3 regions of the Desulfonatronum sp. SC1 genome follow, and region 2 is predicted to be linked to each of the others. Evidence: predicted binding sites of a transcription regulator. Region 2 holds the regulator's gene; each other region holds the start of a gene.
What was found. The regulator sigma-54, encoded in region 2, starts transcription at its own class of promoters, with help from an activator protein. The targets are predictions, from matches to a motif close to CTGGCACGGNNNNTGCTT.
Positions count from the first base shown of each region.

Region 1: a site for sigma-54 is predicted at 2,612-2,629, ahead of C6366_RS03600 (LeuA family protein). Genes of this name have one in related genera too.
Region 3: a site for sigma-54 is predicted at 4,340-4,357, ahead of C6366_RS03185 (DUF4168 domain-containing protein). Genes of this name have one in related genera too.

Region 1 is NZ_PZKN01000004.1:120,509-126,592, reverse strand. Features, by position in the region: gene C6366_RS03610 (HD domain-containing phosphohydrolase) at 1-723, shown strand, start outside; gene C6366_RS03605 (nitroreductase family protein) at 940-1,452, shown strand; gene C6366_RS03600 (LeuA family protein) at 1,407-2,558, opposite strand; gene nifH (nitrogenase iron protein) at 2,981-3,805, shown strand; gene C6366_RS03590 (P-II family nitrogen regulator) at 4,054-4,413, shown strand; gene C6366_RS03585 (P-II family nitrogen regulator) at 4,410-4,784, shown strand; gene nifD (nitrogenase molybdenum-iron protein alpha chain) at 4,966-6,084, shown strand, end outside.
Region 2 is NZ_PZKN01000021.1:16,612-22,695, forward strand. Features, by position in the region: gene lptB (LPS export ABC transporter ATP-binding protein) at 1-249, shown strand, start outside; gene rpoN (RNA polymerase factor sigma-54) at 313-1,746, shown strand; gene raiA (ribosome-associated translation inhibitor RaiA) at 1,820-2,365, shown strand; gene C6366_RS11900 (PTS sugar transporter subunit IIA) at 2,369-2,818, shown strand; gene rapZ (RNase adapter RapZ) at 2,931-3,830, shown strand; gene C6366_RS11910 (PTS sugar transporter subunit IIA) at 3,862-4,278, shown strand; gene C6366_RS11915 (PTS sugar transporter subunit IIB) at 4,291-4,770, shown strand; gene C6366_RS11920 (PTS sugar transporter subunit IIC) at 4,802-5,467, shown strand; gene C6366_RS11925 (phenylacetate--CoA ligase family protein) at 5,565-6,084, shown strand, end outside.
Region 3 is NZ_PZKN01000004.1:24,153-30,236, forward strand. Features, by position in the region: gene C6366_RS03150 (NAD(P)/FAD-dependent oxidoreductase) at 1-307, opposite strand, end outside; gene C6366_RS03155 (carboxymuconolactone decarboxylase family protein) at 336-653, opposite strand; gene C6366_RS03160 (FAD-dependent oxidoreductase) at 859-1,938, shown strand; gene C6366_RS03165 (4Fe-4S dicluster domain-containing protein) at 1,931-2,515, shown strand; gene C6366_RS03170 (2-hydroxymuconate tautomerase family protein) at 2,629-2,838, shown strand; gene C6366_RS03175 (tRNA-binding protein) at 2,840-3,184, shown strand; gene C6366_RS03185 (DUF4168 domain-containing protein) at 3,881-4,279, opposite strand; gene C6366_RS03190 (ATP-binding protein) at 4,541-6,037, shown strand; gene C6366_RS03195 (sigma-54 dependent transcriptional regulator) at 6,052-6,084, shown strand, end outside.

The DNA.
Region 1 (6,084 bases), on a different contig from region 2:
CCGGACGCCTTTGGCCGGTCCAATCGGATCCATCGCCTGGTCCGCCAGATCGCCCTGTATCAGGGCGTGACCAAGACCTGGGAGATGGAGAACGCGGCCTTGCTCTCCCAGATCGGCTGCATGCTCCTGCCCTCCATGGCTATTCAGCGCATCATTCAAGGACAGACCCTGGATGGCGAGATGCAGCAGGTCTATGACATGCATCCGGCCATCGCCGCGGATCTGTTGAGCCATATTCCCCGGCTGGAAAATGTTCGGGAAATCATCCTTTATCAAGAAAAACACTATGACGGGGAGGGAGCGCCCATTGGCGGGAAAACCGGGTCGGACATTCCCCTTGGCGGACGCATCCTGAAAATCCTGGTGGACTTCGACCAATTGGAAAACTCCGGCAAGTCCGCGGAAAAGGCCTTGAACATTCTGCGCGGCCGGGAAGGATGGTACGATCCTCAGGTGCTGGACGCTCTGGAAAAGGTGCTCAGCCGCAAGACCGTGTATGAACTGCGGGAGGTCCGGGTGGACCAGTTGGAAAGCGGGATGCTCCTGGCAGAGGACGTTCAAAGCCAAAAGGGCATGCTGCTGGTAGCCCAGGGTCAGGAGGTCACTCCGGTGCTGATCACCCGCTTGCGTACCTATGCCGGGATCAGCGGTGTGCACGAACCGATCAAGGTCCTGGTACCGCCGATGGAAGAACGCGACAAACAGGAACAAGAGCAGTGCTGAAGCCGTTTAGGGGTCTGGCTGTTTCTGAATTGCCGTTTGTGAATCGTGGGACAGGCAGGATGCCTGTCCCACGATCTTGACTGCCTACTGCTGCCCATTCACGGCAGAAAAAGCACGGGTGATGAAAACGGTGAATCGAGACCAGCCAACTCCCTGAGGGGCTCGCGGAGTGTATCCGAACGGACGCACCTTGACAATTTAAGGAGGGAACAAGGTATGGACGTCTTTGAAACAATGCATACCCGACGCAGCATCCGCAAGTTTGACCCGGACAAGCCAATCTGCGAGGCGGATTTGGAAAAGATGCTGGCCGCGGCCATGACCGCCCCCAGCGCGGGCAACGCCCAGCCCTGGCATTTCGTGGTGGTCACGGACCCGGGCTTGAAGGACGTGCTGTCTCGGATTCATCCCTATGTGGGCATGCTTCGTCAGGCTCCAGTGGGCGTCGTGGTCTGCGCGGAACTCGGCTTGGAAAAATATCCCGGCTACTGGGTCCAGGATTTGGCCGCGGCGGTCCAGAACCTGCTCCTGGCCGCCAGGGGCTTGGGGCTGGGCTCGGTCTGGACCGGGGTAGCTCCGATCCAGGAGCGGATGGACGCCGTGCGCCGGATTCTGGGTCTGCCCAGCGGAGTGGAACCCCACGCCATCGTCCCCCTGGGCTGGCCCGCTCAGGAGTTCACGCATCAAGATCGATTCAGGAAGGATCGTGTCCACGTCAATGGATGGTGATCCTCCGCTGATCCCGAGACCAACACGTGAAATTCCGCTTCACGCAACGGCCGAGCCAACTTACGAGAAAGTAAGCGGATACGCCGGATCAGATTATTTATCTTGTCATCGGGCAAGGTGAAGCCCTCAAGGTGAGCGGCGTGGCGGACGGCTGACTTTCCGATTTTGTCGCCCAGACCCTGCTTTCTGCTTGCGCCGATTTTTTCCGGGGCATAGGGTTCGAACAGGCTTTGGTCTTTCGACAACCCTTGCAGGTGCAACCCGGTTTCGCAGGCGAACAGATCCTCCCCGACCAGGGCCTTGTTCCGGGCCAGGGGCACCTGGGCCGCCTCGGCGACCATACGGGCCAGGCGGATGCACTGCTTCAAATCATAGCCGGCTCCTCGCCTGAGGTTCAGGTGACCGGCGACCTCTTCCAGGGCCGCGATCCCGGCCCGTTCCCCGATTCCCAGCACGGACACATCCACGCTTTCGGCTCCCGAAGCCAGGGCGGTGATGGCGTTGGCCGTGGCCATGCCGAAGTCGTCATGGCCGTGAAATCCCACGGCAAGCTCGGTCCGATCCGTGAACCAGCGCACAAGTTCCGCGGTTTCCAGCGGTGTGAGCAGACCCACGGTGTCTGAAAGGCGGATCCGTCCGCCTCCGCATTCCTCCACTACCCGAACGACTCGCAGGGCGAAATCTTTGTTCGCACGGGACACATCCTCCAGCCCGATCCCGACAAACGCCATCCCCAGCTCCGACGCCCGGCGCAAGATGTTTTGAAGCCGAAGCAAAAGGCCATCCCGATCAGTGCCGAGGCGGTGCTCAATGTGGGCGTCCGAAACCGGGACGCCGAAATGGATGCGCTGAACGCCCATGGCGGCCAAGCGATCCAGGTCCAGGAGCCGCAACGGCGACCAGACCGTCAGCCTGGCCCGCTCAGACGGATCTTCCTTTCGTCCGTGCCGGAGCAGGTCCGTCAGCCCGTCCTGCCCGGCCCAGCCTATCTCCACCTCATCTATCCCCGCCTGGATCAATCCGGAAAGGATGTCCCGACGCAGCGCGTCTGAAAAATAGACGCCGAACATCTGCGCACCTTCGCGCAACGTACTGTCGATGAGCATGTGGTTTCCTTGTCGTTGTTTCGGGAGTGGCTATCACGCCCTTTGACCGGAACAAGCAGGATCGGTGCCATGGTACGTTTCTCGCGTTTCCATCGCCAACCTGTAGGGGCACGGCGCACCGTACCCCTGCGGAATTCCGTGCCCTGGCCATCACCCCGCGACATTCTCGCCAACCTGTAGGGGCACGGCGCGCCGTGCCCCTACATAATCACGGGCCCCTACAAAACCGTGATGACCTACAAAATTGTCGTTCACCTTTGTCTTGTTTGTATGGGCGGCCAACTGCTTTCATTTCGACAAAATATTATTACAACTAATTGAAATAATTTATTTTAATTCATTCAGGTAATCCAATTTCAGTCCCTGGCATGCTCCTTGCCCTATGCCTTCCATTCTCAACACTCAATCTTCGGGAGGAATGTATGCGCAAGGTTGCTATTTATGGAAAAGGTGGAATCGGAAAATCCACGACAACACAGAATACCGTCGCCGCTCTCGCTGAGATGGGGCGCAAGGTGATGATCGTGGGATGCGACCCCAAGGCGGACTCCACACGCTTGCTGCTGCACGGTCTGCATCAGCGTACGGTCTTGGACACTCTTCGTGAAGAGGGCGAGGACGTGGAGTTGGAAGATGTTCTCCTGGGCGGATTCGGTGGGACGCTCTGCACGGAGTCCGGCGGTCCCGAGCCCGGTGTGGGCTGCGCCGGCCGGGGCATTATTACCAGTATCAATTTGCTGGAGCAGCTTGGCGCGTACAAGGAAGACAAGAATTTGGACTATGTTTTCTACGACGTTCTGGGCGACGTGGTCTGCGGCGGGTTCGCCATGCCCATTCGCGAAGGCAAGGCTCAGGAGATTTACATCGTCGTCTCAGGGGAAATGATGGCCATGTATGCGGCCAACAATATCTGTAAGGGCATTGTCAAGTTTGCCGAGGCAGGCGGCGTGCGGTTGGGTGGACTGATCTGCAACAGCCGAAATGTGGACAACGAGCGGGAGATGATCCTGGAGTTGGCCAAACGCTTGGGAACCCAGATGATCCACTTCGTGCCTCGCGACAACATGGTTCAGAGGGCCGAAATCAACCGCAAGACGGTCATCGATTTCGAACCGACGCATGCTCAAGCCGATGAATACCGAGCCCTGGCCAAGAAAATGGACGGCAACGAAATGTTCGTCGTGCCCAAACCCATGGAGATCGAAGAACTGGAGACACTGCTCATTGATTACGGCATCGCCAACTAGTTTTCATCCGAAAACGGCCTTTTTCCCTTTTGGCTGCGTCACTCATCACAATTATTCGTCAACGTATTGAAATACGCCTCCTCATAATTGCTTGAGTTCCTTGCCAAAAGAAAAAAATCCTCGTTTTCGGATTGAAAACTGCCAGTTTCATTATCTGAAAAAGAGAGTTTTCGGATGAAAAACAACGAGATTTCAGTTTTTCAACCCAGTGTATTCCACATTTCAACCAACCATAAGGGAGAAGCGATATGTTGATCATGGTCAGGGCGATTGTGCGGCCCGATAAAGCGGATGATGTTTTGAAGTCCCTGATGGATGCCGGCTATCCGGCGGTGACCAAGTTTTCCGTGGCCGGTCGCGGCAAACAGCGCGGCATCAAGATCGGGGAGGTCACCTACGACGAGATCCCCAAGGTGTTGCTGATGAGCGTTGTCGGCGTCAATGACAAGGATTTCGTAATCAAGACCATCATGGAAGCCGCCCGGACCGGTGAGAAGGGCGCGTTCGGCGACGGCAAAATTTTTCTGAGCCCGGTAGAGGAGATGTACACCATAAGCTCCGGGATCAAGGAGACCGAAGGAGCGGACTTGAAGGGGGTCGGAGTATGAAGGAGATCATTGCCGTCATTCGGATGAACATGGTTAACAAGACCAAGGAAGCCTTGGCCGAGGCCGGGGTACCGGCGTTTTTCGCCCTGGAGGCCCAGGGCCGGGGCAAGGGATTGATCAATTCCGCTCTGCTCAAGGGCGCGGAGAAGGGCTACGAGGAAGCCGCCGAGCTTCTGGGAGAAAAGGGTCGCCTGTATCCCAAGCGCGTTTTTTCCGTGGTCGTCACGGACGACCAAGTGGAGGACGTGGTGAACACGATCATGGACGTGAACAAAACCGGCAAGCCCGGAGACGGGAAGATTTTCGTCAGTCCGGTCTTTGACTCCGTCCGGGTGCGCACCGGGGAGAAAGGGAACAAATCAATCGACTAGCAGTCCGTTGAAAAACTCCCAATTGCCGCGTCGCCGCAAGAAAATCAAACTCTCACGTATGAAGAAATTCGCTTCGACCTTGATTTTCTCTTGCTCCTTGCTCTTGGGGTTTTTGAACGAACTGTCATGTGAGGACTGTCTCAAAAATGAGTAGGTAAGCTTGGCCTTGCCAGGAGGAAACATGACCGCCATCACGAAGAAAAAAAAGTTCGTCCAGATAGATCCAACCGATTTGGTTCAGGATCTTCTGAAAAAATATCCGACCAAGGTGGCCCGGAAGCGGGCCAAGCAGATCATGGTCAAGGAGGCCGAAGGCGCGGCGACTCCGGAAATGGGCGCCAATGTCCGGACCATTCCGGGCATCATCACCATGCGCGGTTGCACCTACGCCGGTTGCAAGGGCGTTATTCTCGGCCCGACCCGGGACATCGTGAACATTACCCACGGACCCATCGGCTGCGGGTTCTACTCCTGGTTGACCCGGCGCAACCAGACCTACACTGAGACGGACGCCGATGAAAATTTCATGACCTACGCTTTTTCCACGGACATGAACGAAAACGACATCGTTTTCGGCGGGGAAAAGAAGCTCAAACAGGCGATCAAGGAAGCCTACGAGCTGTTCCATCCCAAGGCCATCGCCATCTTCTCCACCTGCCCGGTGGGCCTGATCGGCGACGACGTGCATGCCGTGGCCAGGGAGATGAAGGAAGCGCTGGGCATCAACGTCTTCGGTTTCAGCTGCGAAGGGTACAAGGGCGTCAGCCAGTCCGCGGGCCACCACATCGCCAACAACCAGATTTTCAAGCACGTGGTCGGCACCAAGGACGAGATCAAGGTTGGGGAATTCAAGATCAACCTGCTGGGGGAATACAACATCGGCGGGGACGGCTTCGAGATCGACCGGATTCTGGACAAGTGCGGAATCACCGTAATCTCCACCTTCAGCGGCAATTCCACCTACGACCAGTTTGCCACGTCCCACGCCGCTGATCTGAACACGGTCATGTGCCACCGCTCCATCAACTACGTGGCCGAGATGATGGAGACCAAGTACGGGATTCCGTGGATCAAGGTGAACTTCATCGGCGCGGAGGCCACGGCCAAGTCCCTGCGCAAGATCGCCCAGTACTTCGACTCGCCCAAGCTGACCGAGCGGGTGGAAGCGGTGATCGCCGAGGAAATGCCGACGGTCAAGCTGGCCGTGGACATGGTCCGCCCCAGGACGGAGGGCAAGACGGCCATGCTCTTCGTGGGCGGCTCCCGTGCCCACCATTATCAGGAGCTGTTCAAGGAACTG
Region 2 (6,084 bases):
TTGCTGGACGAACCCTTCGCGGGCATCGACCCCTTGGCCGTGGACGACATCCAGGAGATCGTCATGTCCCTCAAGGAGCGGGGGATCGGGGTGTTGATTTCGGATCACAACGTCCATGAAACGCTGAAGATTTGCGACAGGGCGTCCATCGTCTTCGAAGGACGGGCCATTTTTGAAGGGTCGCCGGAGGCCATCGTGGCCGACCCCATCGCTCGGAAGGTCTATCTCGGTGAGGACTTTTGCTTATGATTGATCAACAATCGGGAATGGCGTTCCAACTGTTCAGCCCGGTCATGGAGGCGAGAACGCGACATGGCTCTTGAACTGCGCCAGCAACTGAAGTTGACGCAGCAGTTGGTGATGACCCCCCAACTGCAACAAGCCATTAAGCTGCTTCAGCTTTCCAGGCTGGAGTTGGTGGAAAGCATCCAGCAAGAATTGTTGGAAAACCCTGTGTTGGAAATCGTGCCGGAAAGCATTGACGAGACGGTGGAAGCCCCGAAAAAGGATCCCGCGGAGAGCCGGTTCCAGTCCGTCAACGTCGAGGAGCCCCGGCAACTTCACGATTCTGAGTGGCAGGACTACCTGGGAGAATTTTCCAGCATCAGTCGACAGATCCAGGGCCGGGACTGGGAAATCCCGGAAGAGGGAATGAGTTTCGAGGCCCGGCTGGCCGGCAAGTCCACGCTGATTGGCCATCTTTCCTGGCAGTTGCGGCTTTCCGCCCTGTCGGAACGGGAACTGGCCGTCAGCGAGGTGATCCTTGGCAACCTGGATGCCGTGGGGTATCTTTGCGAGTCCATTGAGGACATCGCCGCCATGGCTGGGTGCGAGGCGGAGGAGGCGGAGCGGATCCTGCGGATCATGCAGCGCCTGGACCCCGTGGGGGTCTGCGCAAGAAATCTGCGGGAGTGCCTGCTGGTCCAGATGGACGAACTGGGGCTGGACGACCCGATTCTGGTCTCCCTGGTCAAGGACCATCTTGAGGAGCTGGAAAAGCGGCGCTACAAGCCGTTAGCCAAAAAGTTCAAGCTTTCCATGGAGGAAATCAAGCATTACCTGGACTGCATTCAGCGCCTGGACCCCATGCCCGGCAAAAGCTTCGGCTCCGAGGACCCTCAGTTCACCAGCCCGGACGTTTACATCCTCCAGCACGGCGGCGATTTCATCGTGGTTCTGAACGAGGACGAGATACCGGGCTTGATGATCAACGAGGCCTACGCCAAGGAGCTGTCTGTTCACGACAAGGGGGTCAAGGACTATATTCAGGAAAAGGTCCGATCCGCCCACTGGTTGATGAAAAGCCTGTACCAGCGCCAGCGGACCCTGCATAAGGTCGCCGAAAGCATTGTTCGGTTCCAGATCGAATTTTTCCGTCACGGGGTGACGCATCTGAAGCCGATGATTCTCAAGGACGTGGCCCTGGATATCAACATGCACGAGTCCACGGTCAGCCGGATAACGACAAGCAAATACATGAGCACGCCCCACGGAACGTATGAACTGAAATTTTTCTTCAACAGCGCCTTGGGTATGGACGACGGCTCGGAAGCCGGATCGGAAAGCGTCAAGGCGGAGATCAAGAAGCTGATTTCTGAAGAGGACCCCAAGCGTCCACTCAGCGACGAACTGATCTCGCAACTTTTGAAGAAGTCCCTGGGCGTCAACATCGCTCGCCGGACCGTAGCCAAGTATCGCATGGCGCTGAACATCGAGTCGTCTTCCAAGCGCAAGGCCATTTTTTAACCTTCGCAGACGCTCCCAACGGAGCGAACAACCTCAAACCAACCCAGAACCTGTTTTATTTCGGAGGTGTCGCATGGAAATAACTTTTACATTCAAGAATTTCGAGCCGTCCAATCACCTCAAGGGCTACGCCCGCGAGCGCTTCAATAAGATCAACCGCTACCTGCGTCCTGAAGATCAGGGCGAGCTGGCCGTCAACCTTTCCGTGGAAAAGTATCGCCATATGGCCGAGGTGGTCCTCACGGGCAAGGACATGCATTTCTCCGCCACCACCGAAAGCGAGGACATGTACTCCACCATCGACCTGGTCCTGGACAAGCTCGAGGCTCAGGTGCGCAAGATCAAGGAGAAGAACAAGGACCATCGTCGCGGCCAGAAGAACCAGCCCGCCCGGGTGGACGTGATCACCTTCACTCAGGATGAGACCGGCAAGAGGGCACAGACCATCACGGAAACCGACAACTTCGAGCCCAAGCCTATGTCCGTGGATGAAGCGGCCATGCAGCTGGAAGCCCTGGGCAACGAGTTTCTGGTTTTCTTTAACGCGGACATCGAGCGCGTCAACGTCATCTACCGTCGTAAAAGCGGCGACTTCGGTCTGATCGACCCGGGAATCTAATCGATGGTCCTCAGGGATTTCTTGAGCAAGGACTTGCTGCTCCCCGAGTTGCAAGCCAAGAACAAGACGGAAGTGCTGGCGGAATTGGTCGCCGTCCTGGCCCAAAAGGAGCCGAGCCTGGACGCCGAGGCGGCTTTTAGGGTGCTGAAGGACCGGGAAAGCCTCGGGAGCACGGGCATCGGCGAGGGATTGGCCATTCCCCACGGCAAGCTGGAGGGGCTGGAGCGGATCGTGTTGGTGGTCGGGCGCAGTTCCGAGGGCGTGGATTTCGACGCCCTGGACCACAAGCCGTGCCATATTTTTTTCATGGTTCTGGCCCCGGAACAAGTCGCCGGGATGCACCTGCGCATCCTGGCGTCCATTACCCGGCTGCTCAAGGACGAGGCCTTTCGGCACGCCTTTCTTACGGCCCAGGACAAGGAGCTTTTCTGGGACGCCCTCAATTCGGCGTGATGGTGTTTGAACCGTCCACACCGTAGGGGCACGGCGCGCCGTGCCCCTACGGTGTCCGCGTCCTTGGACACGGGTACCGCGTGCCCAAGGACGCGAAAAGAGGCAAAGAGCAATGAGCGTGGATCATCCGCGAAAACCGAGCGAACTCTCTCTGGTCATGATCGCCGGACAGTCCGGGGCCGGAAAAAGCACGGTTTTGAACGTCTTCGAAGATTTGGGGTATTATTGCGTGGACGGCCTGCCGGCCGGACTGGCCGGACAGTTGCTGACTCTGTCCGATGAGATGAAGCTGGATCAGTACGCCGGGGTGGCCTTGGGGCTGGATGTGCGGCAACCGGACTTCGCCCTGCAATGGGAGCAGTTCGTGGAGCGGATGGATCAGGCCGGGATGAGCCCGAAGCTGGTCTTTCTGGAAGCTCGAGACGCCGTGCTGATCCGGCGCTACGCCACCACCCGCCGCCCTCATCCTCTGGAAGCCCAGGGCATGGGTTTGGACCAAGCTATCTGCCGGGAACGAATCATGCTGGAGGGGCTGCGCAAGCATGCCGACTTGGTGGTGGACACGTCGGACTTTTCCATCCATGAACTGCGGCGGGTGTTTCAGGAGAAATGGCCTCTGGATCAGAATCTTGGCGAAGGAATGCGCATTCATTTGATTTCCTTCGGCTTCAAGTATGGCGTTCCTCTGGAGGCGGATCTGGTCTTTGATCTACGGTTTCTGCCCAATCCCTACTTCGTTCCGGAACTGCGTCCCTTGTCCGGCCTGGACGAGTCCATTGTCCGTTACGTGCTGAACGACGATCCGGGAAGGGACTTCATCGGGCGATTCGAGGATTTTTTGCGGTACCTGCTGCCGTTGTACGCGGTGGAAGGCCGATATCGGTTGACCATGGCCCTGGGATGTACCGGAGGGCGGCATCGTTCGGTGGCCGTGTCCCAGGCCGTATTGACCTCGCTGACGACCGCCGGTTTTTCCGTTACCATTGAACATCGTCACCTGAATCTGGGATGAACCCGGATTTCAGTTTTTTCGGGAGCATGCGGTGATTGGAGTCGTGTTGGTCACGCATACGGAGTACGGAGCTTACCTGCTCAAGGCCGCGGAGCTGATTCTCGGGCCCCAGCAGGATTGCTATTTCGTGAGCGTGGACGTAACCAAGGAAGTGGAGAAGTCCCTTTCGGAGATCAGAAAAAGCGTCAAAAGCGCGGATCACGGCCCGGGAGTGGTCATTCTGACGGATATGTTCGGCGGGACGCCGACGAATTTGAGTCTGTCGCTGCTGAACAAAAATGAGCATCAGTTGGAAGTGATCACCGGAGTGAATCTGCCAATGTTGCTGCGCGTCCTCGGTTCGCGCAAGTTGTCCTTGGCCGAACTGGCCAAAGAGGCCAAGGCGGCCGGATCCCAGGGGATCGTCGTCGCGGGGGACCTGTTGCGCAGCAAGGTGGCCAAGGAGTAGGCCGGAGCGGTCATGAACTGGGTGCGCATCGACAATCGTCTGGTCCACGGGCAGGTCATCGAAGCCTGGATGCCGTATCTGGGCGCCAGGAATATTCTCGTGGTCAACGACGAACTGGCCGACGACGATATGCGTCAGGAGATCATCCGCTTGGCCGTGCCCAGCGGCGTGGAGCTCTCCTTTGTCGGGGTTGATCGTATTTCCACGCATCTGGATGAGCACGGTCGGATTATCCATCCGCGGGACTACACGCTGCTGCTATTCGCCACGTGCGGCGACGTGCAGCGGGCGGTGCAGGCTGGATTTGCGTTGACCACGGTGAACATCGGCAATCTGCATTATTCACCGGGCAAGCAACAGCTCTGTCCGCACGTGGCCCTGAGCAACGAGGACATCGGCTGTCTGAAGGCCTTTGCCAAACGGGGCATTCATTTGGATTTCCGCTGTGTTCCCAACGATTCGACGCAGGTGAAGACATCATGGTGGGGATGAGCATGGACGCGCTGGCCTGGGCGGGCTTGGCGTGTTTTTTTTTGCCCTGTTTTCCCTGGCCCGATTCGGCCTGAATCTCGGTTTTCTGGATCGACCCCTGGTGATCGGCATGCTTTGGTCGGCCGTGACAGGACACTGGGAGACGGCCTTGCCCGTGGCACTGTTTTTCGAGCTGTTCTTTTTGGATCTGTTTCCCATTGGAACCTACATTCCCCCGCACGGCCCCTTTGCCCTGCTGACATCCCTGGCCCTGGTGAACATCTTCGACCTCGCCCAGGCTCCGGTGATCTTTATGGTCATGCTGCTCTGCGCACCCACGGCCCTTTTGGGCAGCCGTCTCGAACTGTTTCAGCGTCGTAGACAAAATGCCGTGTATACGCAAATGCTTCAGTCCACGCGAGGTGGCGCGGATGTAACCATCTCCCCGGTGAATCCAGTGAAAATGGCCCTGTTGCAATCCGTCGTGGTGAACTTGGCGGCGTTCATTGTGGTCATGGCCCTGCTCGTGCCGCTCACCGACGTGCTCTTGCAGCAATTCCGCGGACGTGTCCTGATGTTGCCCATTACTTGGCCGGTGGTCTGGATGATCGGAACCGTCGGGGTTCTGCTTTCCCTGCGCTCGCGTAGAGTCTACGCTCTGCTGCTGGGGGCGGTGGTCCTGGCCGGAGGATATTACTGGCTCAGCCATTTCGCGTGACGGACGTGGCCGGGCGGGGTGCCGTGGGCACGTCCGTGCCGTGGACCGGGATGCCCAGTTCAGTCCTGAATTCCCAATTGCTCAAGGAGGACAGTTCGTGATTTTCGACATTGAGAAAGAGACCGCGCCACGGGAAGATCTGGAGCCGTTGCAGTTGTCCCGGCTCCGGAACCTAGTGGAGCGGGTTAATGCCAACGTGCCATTTTATCGACGCAAGTTCGAGGAAACCGGCATACGTCCCGAACAGGTCAAAAGCCTCAACGATCTGAAATACCTGCCGTTCACGGAAAAGCAGGATCTGCGCAACAACTATCCCTTCGGTCTGTTCGCCGTGCCCAAGGAAAACGTCGTCCGCATCCATGCCTCTTCCGGCACCACGGGCAAGGCCACGGTGGTGGGGTATACGCACCGCGACGTCCGCAACTGGGCTGGCCTGATGGCCAGAGCCTTCATGGCCGCCGGGGTCAATCGAGGCGACGTGGTGCATAATGCCTACGGATACGGCTTGTTCACCGGCGGGCTGGGCGTGCATTACGGTGCGGAGGAACTGGGGGCGACCATCGTACCCATTTCCGGCGGAGGCACCAGGCGCCAAGTGATGCTGCTTCGGGACTTCG
Region 3 (6,084 bases), on a different contig from region 2:
CATCGAGAAAGCCCCGCTCCGAACCCTGGGGCACGGCATCGGTGAAGTCGCGCTTGAAGCGCATCAGGGAAGGCCAATCCAGGCGGCTTTCTCCGGCCACGCCCTGCCCGTGCAGGGCGTTGGCCCCATGCACGGCCTGAATCGCGGCCACCAGGATCTTCTTGGGCTGGCAACCGCGCATGGCGCAGGTTCCGCCAAAGGGCCGCTTGTCCACCACCAGAACGCTCTTTCCGGCCTTGCGGCAGGCATGGGCCGCGGTATAGCCGGCCGTTCCGGAGCCGACGACGATCACGTCGTGCCGTTGCATCTTGCCTCCAGATTCGGTTTTCGGATTGCTAATCTTCACTCACGTCGTTGACCCAGCTCGTGGCCGTGGCCACTGCCGGGAAGCCGATGGTCGAGGTGAGCACGATCAGGGCGTGGCGTACCTCCGCTTCCGTGGCCCCGGCGGACATGGCCCGGCGAGCGTGGCTGTGCACCGCCCCTTCCATGCGCAGGGCCGCGGCGGCGGCCATCTGGAGCAGGTTGATGGTCTTCTCATCCAGCGGACCGGCCTCGCGCACGGCCTTGCCCAGATTGCCCACCGCGGCCATGAACTCGGGGTGATTCTGCTGCAATTTCTGAAAATTCTTCGGCAATTTATCCTTGGACATATGCATCTCCTTCGAGGTTGAATTTCCGGTGCAACGGACGATCAACGCTCCTCGTACATGGCGCACGCCATGCCGCCCGAACCGTTCGCCGCGCAATAACGCCGTCAGCCTTGCAATCTAGCAAAGAAGGAGTAGGTTATCCAGCAACCTCCTTTTCATTTTTAATGAGGCCTGTATCGCTGTTTTCCCCAAAGGATCAACGCTCATGAACACCATGAACTACGCGTTTCTCTGTTCCGCGCCGCCTCCGCCCAACGGGTTGAAGGCGGCGGTGGTCGGGTCCGGGCCGGCCGGGTTGTCCGCGGCCGGCTGGCTGGCCTGCGCCGGATATGAGGTGCATGTCTACGACAAGTTGCCCAAGGCCGGGGGACTGCTGGTCTTCGGGATTCCCGGCTTCCGGATTCCGGCTCGGCGCATCGAGGATGCCGCTGAAAAGCTGGCCGAAGAGTACGGCATACGGTTCCATTTCTGCACGAAGATCTGCACCCAGGACAAAGTATGCGAGTCCGGCGATGAATTCGTGGACGAAATGGTCAGTCTGTCCGAACTACTCCACGAATGCGCGGCCGTATTGATCTGCACCGGCAGTTGGCGTCCGCGACGACTGAACATCCCCGGCGAAGACCTGGCCGGGGTCTATACGTCCCTGGAATTTCTCTTCCCATTGCGGGCCTGCAAGATGACCCAATCCCCGGCCCAAATGCCCCTTGTCGCGCCCCCCAAGGTCGAAGGGCGACGTGTGGCGGTAATCGGCGCGGGATTGTCCGCGGTGGACGTGGTCCAAAGCTGTCTCCGCCTGGGGGCCGATGAAATCACCCTGCTCTACCGCAAGACGGTGGACGAAGCCCCGGCCGGACGGATGGAAATCAAACTGCTGCGTCAGCGCGGAGTGCGCTGGGTGGAGCGGGCCACGCCGCTACGGATTGTCGGCGAGAAGCGGGCCCAGCGGCTGGTTTTCACCCAAGGCGAAGAACCGCGGGAGCTGGACGTGGACCTGGTGGTGGCGGCCATCGGCGAGGTGCCCACCAATCCCTTTCCCCGCGAACTGCGCCTGGAGGACATTTCCAAGGACGGCAAAGGCTGGTTGCAGATGACCAAGTTCGACGGCGTCTTCGTGGCCGGGGATGTGCTCACCGGGCCATCAAAAATCGGTCGGGCCATTCTCAGCGGCCTGAAGGCCGCGGAATCCCTGGACGGCTGGATCAAGGCTCACCCTCCGGACTCGGGGGAATCAACGGGAGAATCGGAGGACACGGCCTTCGGGAAGGAGGTGGCCGATGTCTAAGTCCAAGAAAACCCTGTACATCGACTACAACCTGTGCATCGGCTGCGAAAGCTGCGAGGCGGTCTGCGGATATTTGTACGGCCAGCCCCGAATCCACATGACCCGGACCAGCGACGGGATCACCGTGCCCATCAGCTGCCACCACTGCGCCAACCCGGCCTGTCTCAAGGCCTGCAACGTGAACGCCTTTTACCAGGACGACGAAGGCGCGGTCATCCTCCAGCCCAAAACCTGCGTGGGCTGCATGGTCTGCCTCTCGGTCTGCCCCTTTGCCGCCATCTCCCATTCCCGCACCGGCCCCAATCCCGTGGCCAAATGCGATCTCTGCGCCGAACGCCGCGCCAAGGGCATGACGCCGGCCTGCGTGGAAATCTGTCCCTGCGGGGCCATCCTTTTCGGCTCCCCGGAAATAATCGAGGCCGAACTGCGTCAGCGGGTAGCCGAGGGCATCGTCCAGTCCCACATGCACCCGGAACGCTTCGGCACCCAGGTCGGCCTACGGGCCATGAAGAAGTCCGTCAGCGTGGAAGGTTATGCGGCAGGCACGGCGGAAAAGGAGGAAGATCAGGGCAGTTGAACGCTTCTTGACTGATGCCTCCCAAACGCGGATTCATGCCCTGTTTGTGTCTGATCGTTCCCACGCTGGAGCGTGGGAACAATCAACGATCATATGGAAATTAGGAGTAAACCATGCCGTACGTGAACATCAAAATTACCAAGGAAGGAGCTACCCCGGAGCAGAAAGCCCTGCTGATCCGGGGTGTCACCGAGTTGTTGGCCGACGTGCTGGGCAAGAACCCGCGGACCACGGTAGTGGTCGTCGACGAGGTGGAGACGGACAACTGGGGCATCGGCGGGGAACCGGTCACCGCCCTGCGCCGCAAACAGAAGGAGGCGTGAAATGGCCGAGGAGACCATTTCCTGGCAGGATTTCGAACGGGTGGAGATCCGCGTTGGCACGGTGGTGGACGCCCAACCTTTTCCCGAAGCCCGCAAGCCGGCCTATATCGTGGAGGTGGATTTCGGCCCGGAAATCGGCCGCAAGCGGACCAGCGCCCAGGTCACGGACCACTACGCGCCGGAAGACCTCATCGGCCGACAGGTGGTCGGGGTGACCAACTTCCCGGCCAAACAGATCGGCCCGATGCGTTCCGAGTTCCTGCTGACCGGCTTCTACCGCCCGGACGGCGGGGTGATCCTGGCCGTGCCGGACAAGCCCGTGCCCAACGGGGCCAGGCTGGGTTGAGTGTTGCAATGCAAGGCTCACATGCACCCAGCCAATGCCGATCTCTACGCAAGGCAAACAAACTCAATATATCGAAATATCCGGCATCGTTAATTTTTTGCCGAGAATCCATGATCTTGCACTGATTCATTTGAGTGAAACGATACCTTCCACGCAGTCGGGAAATAATTCAGACATTGCCGAGCAGTAAAACGCACGAGGGCCGGTCGATGCATCGACCGGCCCTCGTGCGTTTTATGCGACGAAACAACAACATGGGGCGTTGTTTCGACGAAGATGGTTTTATGGTTATGGTTCACCATCCGCCATGTGAATGGGTCGTTCCCGCACTCGGTCTCTCGGTGCGAGATCCGGAATCCGCCCCACGACTTATCGGCTCGACGCTATTGCGTCGGCTGCGCGTCAAACGGCACGCCTTGCTCCCGGCCTTGTCCATCGGTTTGCAAGTTCTGCTCTGACCCAGGCTCTCCCATTGGCGCTTCAGGTGAAGCTTCAGGCTGCATCAACGGACGTTCCTGCCCAGTTGGCTGTTCGTACCCAGGAGGACTTTCCCCTGGCCTGGCCGGTGGCTCGTATTCTTCCGGTTCAGGACCGCACGCGGTCCCCAACAACATCCCCATTGCCAGTATCAGTAAGAGCACGGTCTTTTTCGCGAACATCATTTCCCCTTAGTATTCAGGCGTTACGCCAGCATACCTACTGCATTTGATCCAGCTTGGACGCCAGTTTTTCCTGCAATCCGGAGTTCATCTGCACTTCCTGCATGACCTGATTATACGTGTCCACGTCCAACCCACTCTCCTGGACGGCCTGGACCATGGCCGCCCCCGCTTCTTCCTGCATTCGCTGGGCGGACTCCGGATCGGCCACCTCGGCCAGGGATTCCTGCAATTCCATGCGAATCTCATGAATTTCAAGATATGCGGTCGCAACTTTTTGAAGCTCGGCATCACTGAATTGAGCCGCGGTTCCCGGCTGCTGCATCATCGGCTGTCCCTCGGCTTGACCGGTCTGGGCGTGAACGCCCACGCTCAAGGCCAAAACGAGCAAGCATGCGAGAGTTGATCCAGTCAGCAGCAAAAAAAACTTCTTCATCGTCAAAAACCTCCGAATAAATTTGAGCCGCAAGGTCATCAAGCGGCATCATCCCTCTTTAAGCATGCACCGTGCCAGAACCGAAACAGTCTCCCTCCCAATCACAAAAAATTCAAAATATAAATATAATACAAGATATTGACGCCTCTTGTCGAACGAAACGGAAACAACGTTCAACGTGATCAAACTTGAAGTGCGTCCTCTTGGCATGTATAAATAAGTCACATGTGCAACTTCATCCCTATCCACGCAAGGAGGACCATGCTCCATCGTATCCCGGCGTTGTCCGACTACTTCAGTCTGCGTACTGCCCTGGTCATTTCCGTTATCCTGCCCTTGGCCCTGGCCATGGGGCTGACCGGTTACCTGCTCCTGCAGCTCGTGGAGCGGAATATCGAGCACCGGATGCAAAAGGATCTGGAACTGGTGGCCAGGGCGCTTCAGTTGCCGCTGAGCCATTCCATGGAGTTGGACCGTCAAGGCAGCGTGCTGCGGGCGGTGGAATCCGCCTTTTCCATTGGCAGGGTCTACAGTGCGTATGTGTATGATCGGCAGGGGCGCCTGATCGCCTCGGCCGGGCGAAGCGAACCGACACCGGAGCAGGAGCGGCTGACCGAGTTGGCCACGGACGGCGAGCAGCGCGGGGAGTACGGACACGTGGCCGGGCGAGAGGTTTTCTCATACTTCGTCCCGCTGAGCGACTCCGGCGGCAAGGTCAACGGCCTGCTCCAACTGACCCGGCGAAAAAGCGACATCCAGGAGGATGTCCGGGCTCTTCGCGCTCGCGTCGCGTTGGGGTTGGGCTTGGGGTTGCTGGGCATGTCCGGGCTCGTTCTCTTCGGGCATCACCGCGCCCTGGGCCGTCACCTCTCCAGCCTGGGAAACAGCATCTCCAGAGTGACCCAGGGGGATCGAGACCATCGCCTTCACCCCCACGGACCGAAGGAAATCGTGACCATCGGCCGGCAATTCAATCGGATGCTGGATACCATTGAAGAGGCCAAGGCAGAACTCCGAGAACGGCGCATCAGACAGATCCAATTGCAGGCCCAATTGCGTCAGGCCGAAAAACTGGCCGCCATCGGACAACTGGCCGCCGGCGTGGCCCATGAACTGGGGACGCCCTTAAGCGTCGTCAGCGGCAAGGCGCAGCGCGCCCTGCGCAAGGCCGGCCTGGACGCCGAGATCGTGGAGACGCTTCGCGACGTACGCCGGGAAGTGGACCGCATGGAGCACATCATCCGCCAACTTCTGGACTTCAGTCGTGGCCACGCGTTGCGCAAAAAGCCGACCAGTTTGGTCCAACTGATCCGCTCCGCTCTGTCCGCGGCAAGCGAGGAAGCCGAGAAACACCGGGTTCACTTGGAACCATCCTTTCCCTTGAACGAGGCAAAGGAAACGCTTCGGATCAACCTGGACGCGGTGCGCATGGAGCAGGCCTTGGTCAACCTGATCCGCAACGCGGTCCAGTCCGCCACCGGCGGGCGAGTCGTCGTCTCCTGGGGCAGAGAGAACGACCAAGCGTGGATGCAGGTGGACGACGATGGTCCAGGCATTCCAGAGGATATAGAATCCAAGCTGTTTGAACCGTTCTTCACGACAAAAAGCGTAGGCCATGGTACCGGGCTGGGTTTGGCCGTGGTCCACGGTATTCTTCGGGACCACGAAGGGAGCATCGATTTTGGCAAGAGCCGGCTGGGGGGAGCGTTCTTTCGCATCTGGCTGCCCGTTGACCACCAGCCCACGACCCAGGGTTAAAAGGAGAGCTGAGCATGGCTCCACGCCAAACAGAGCAGGGTGTCGGC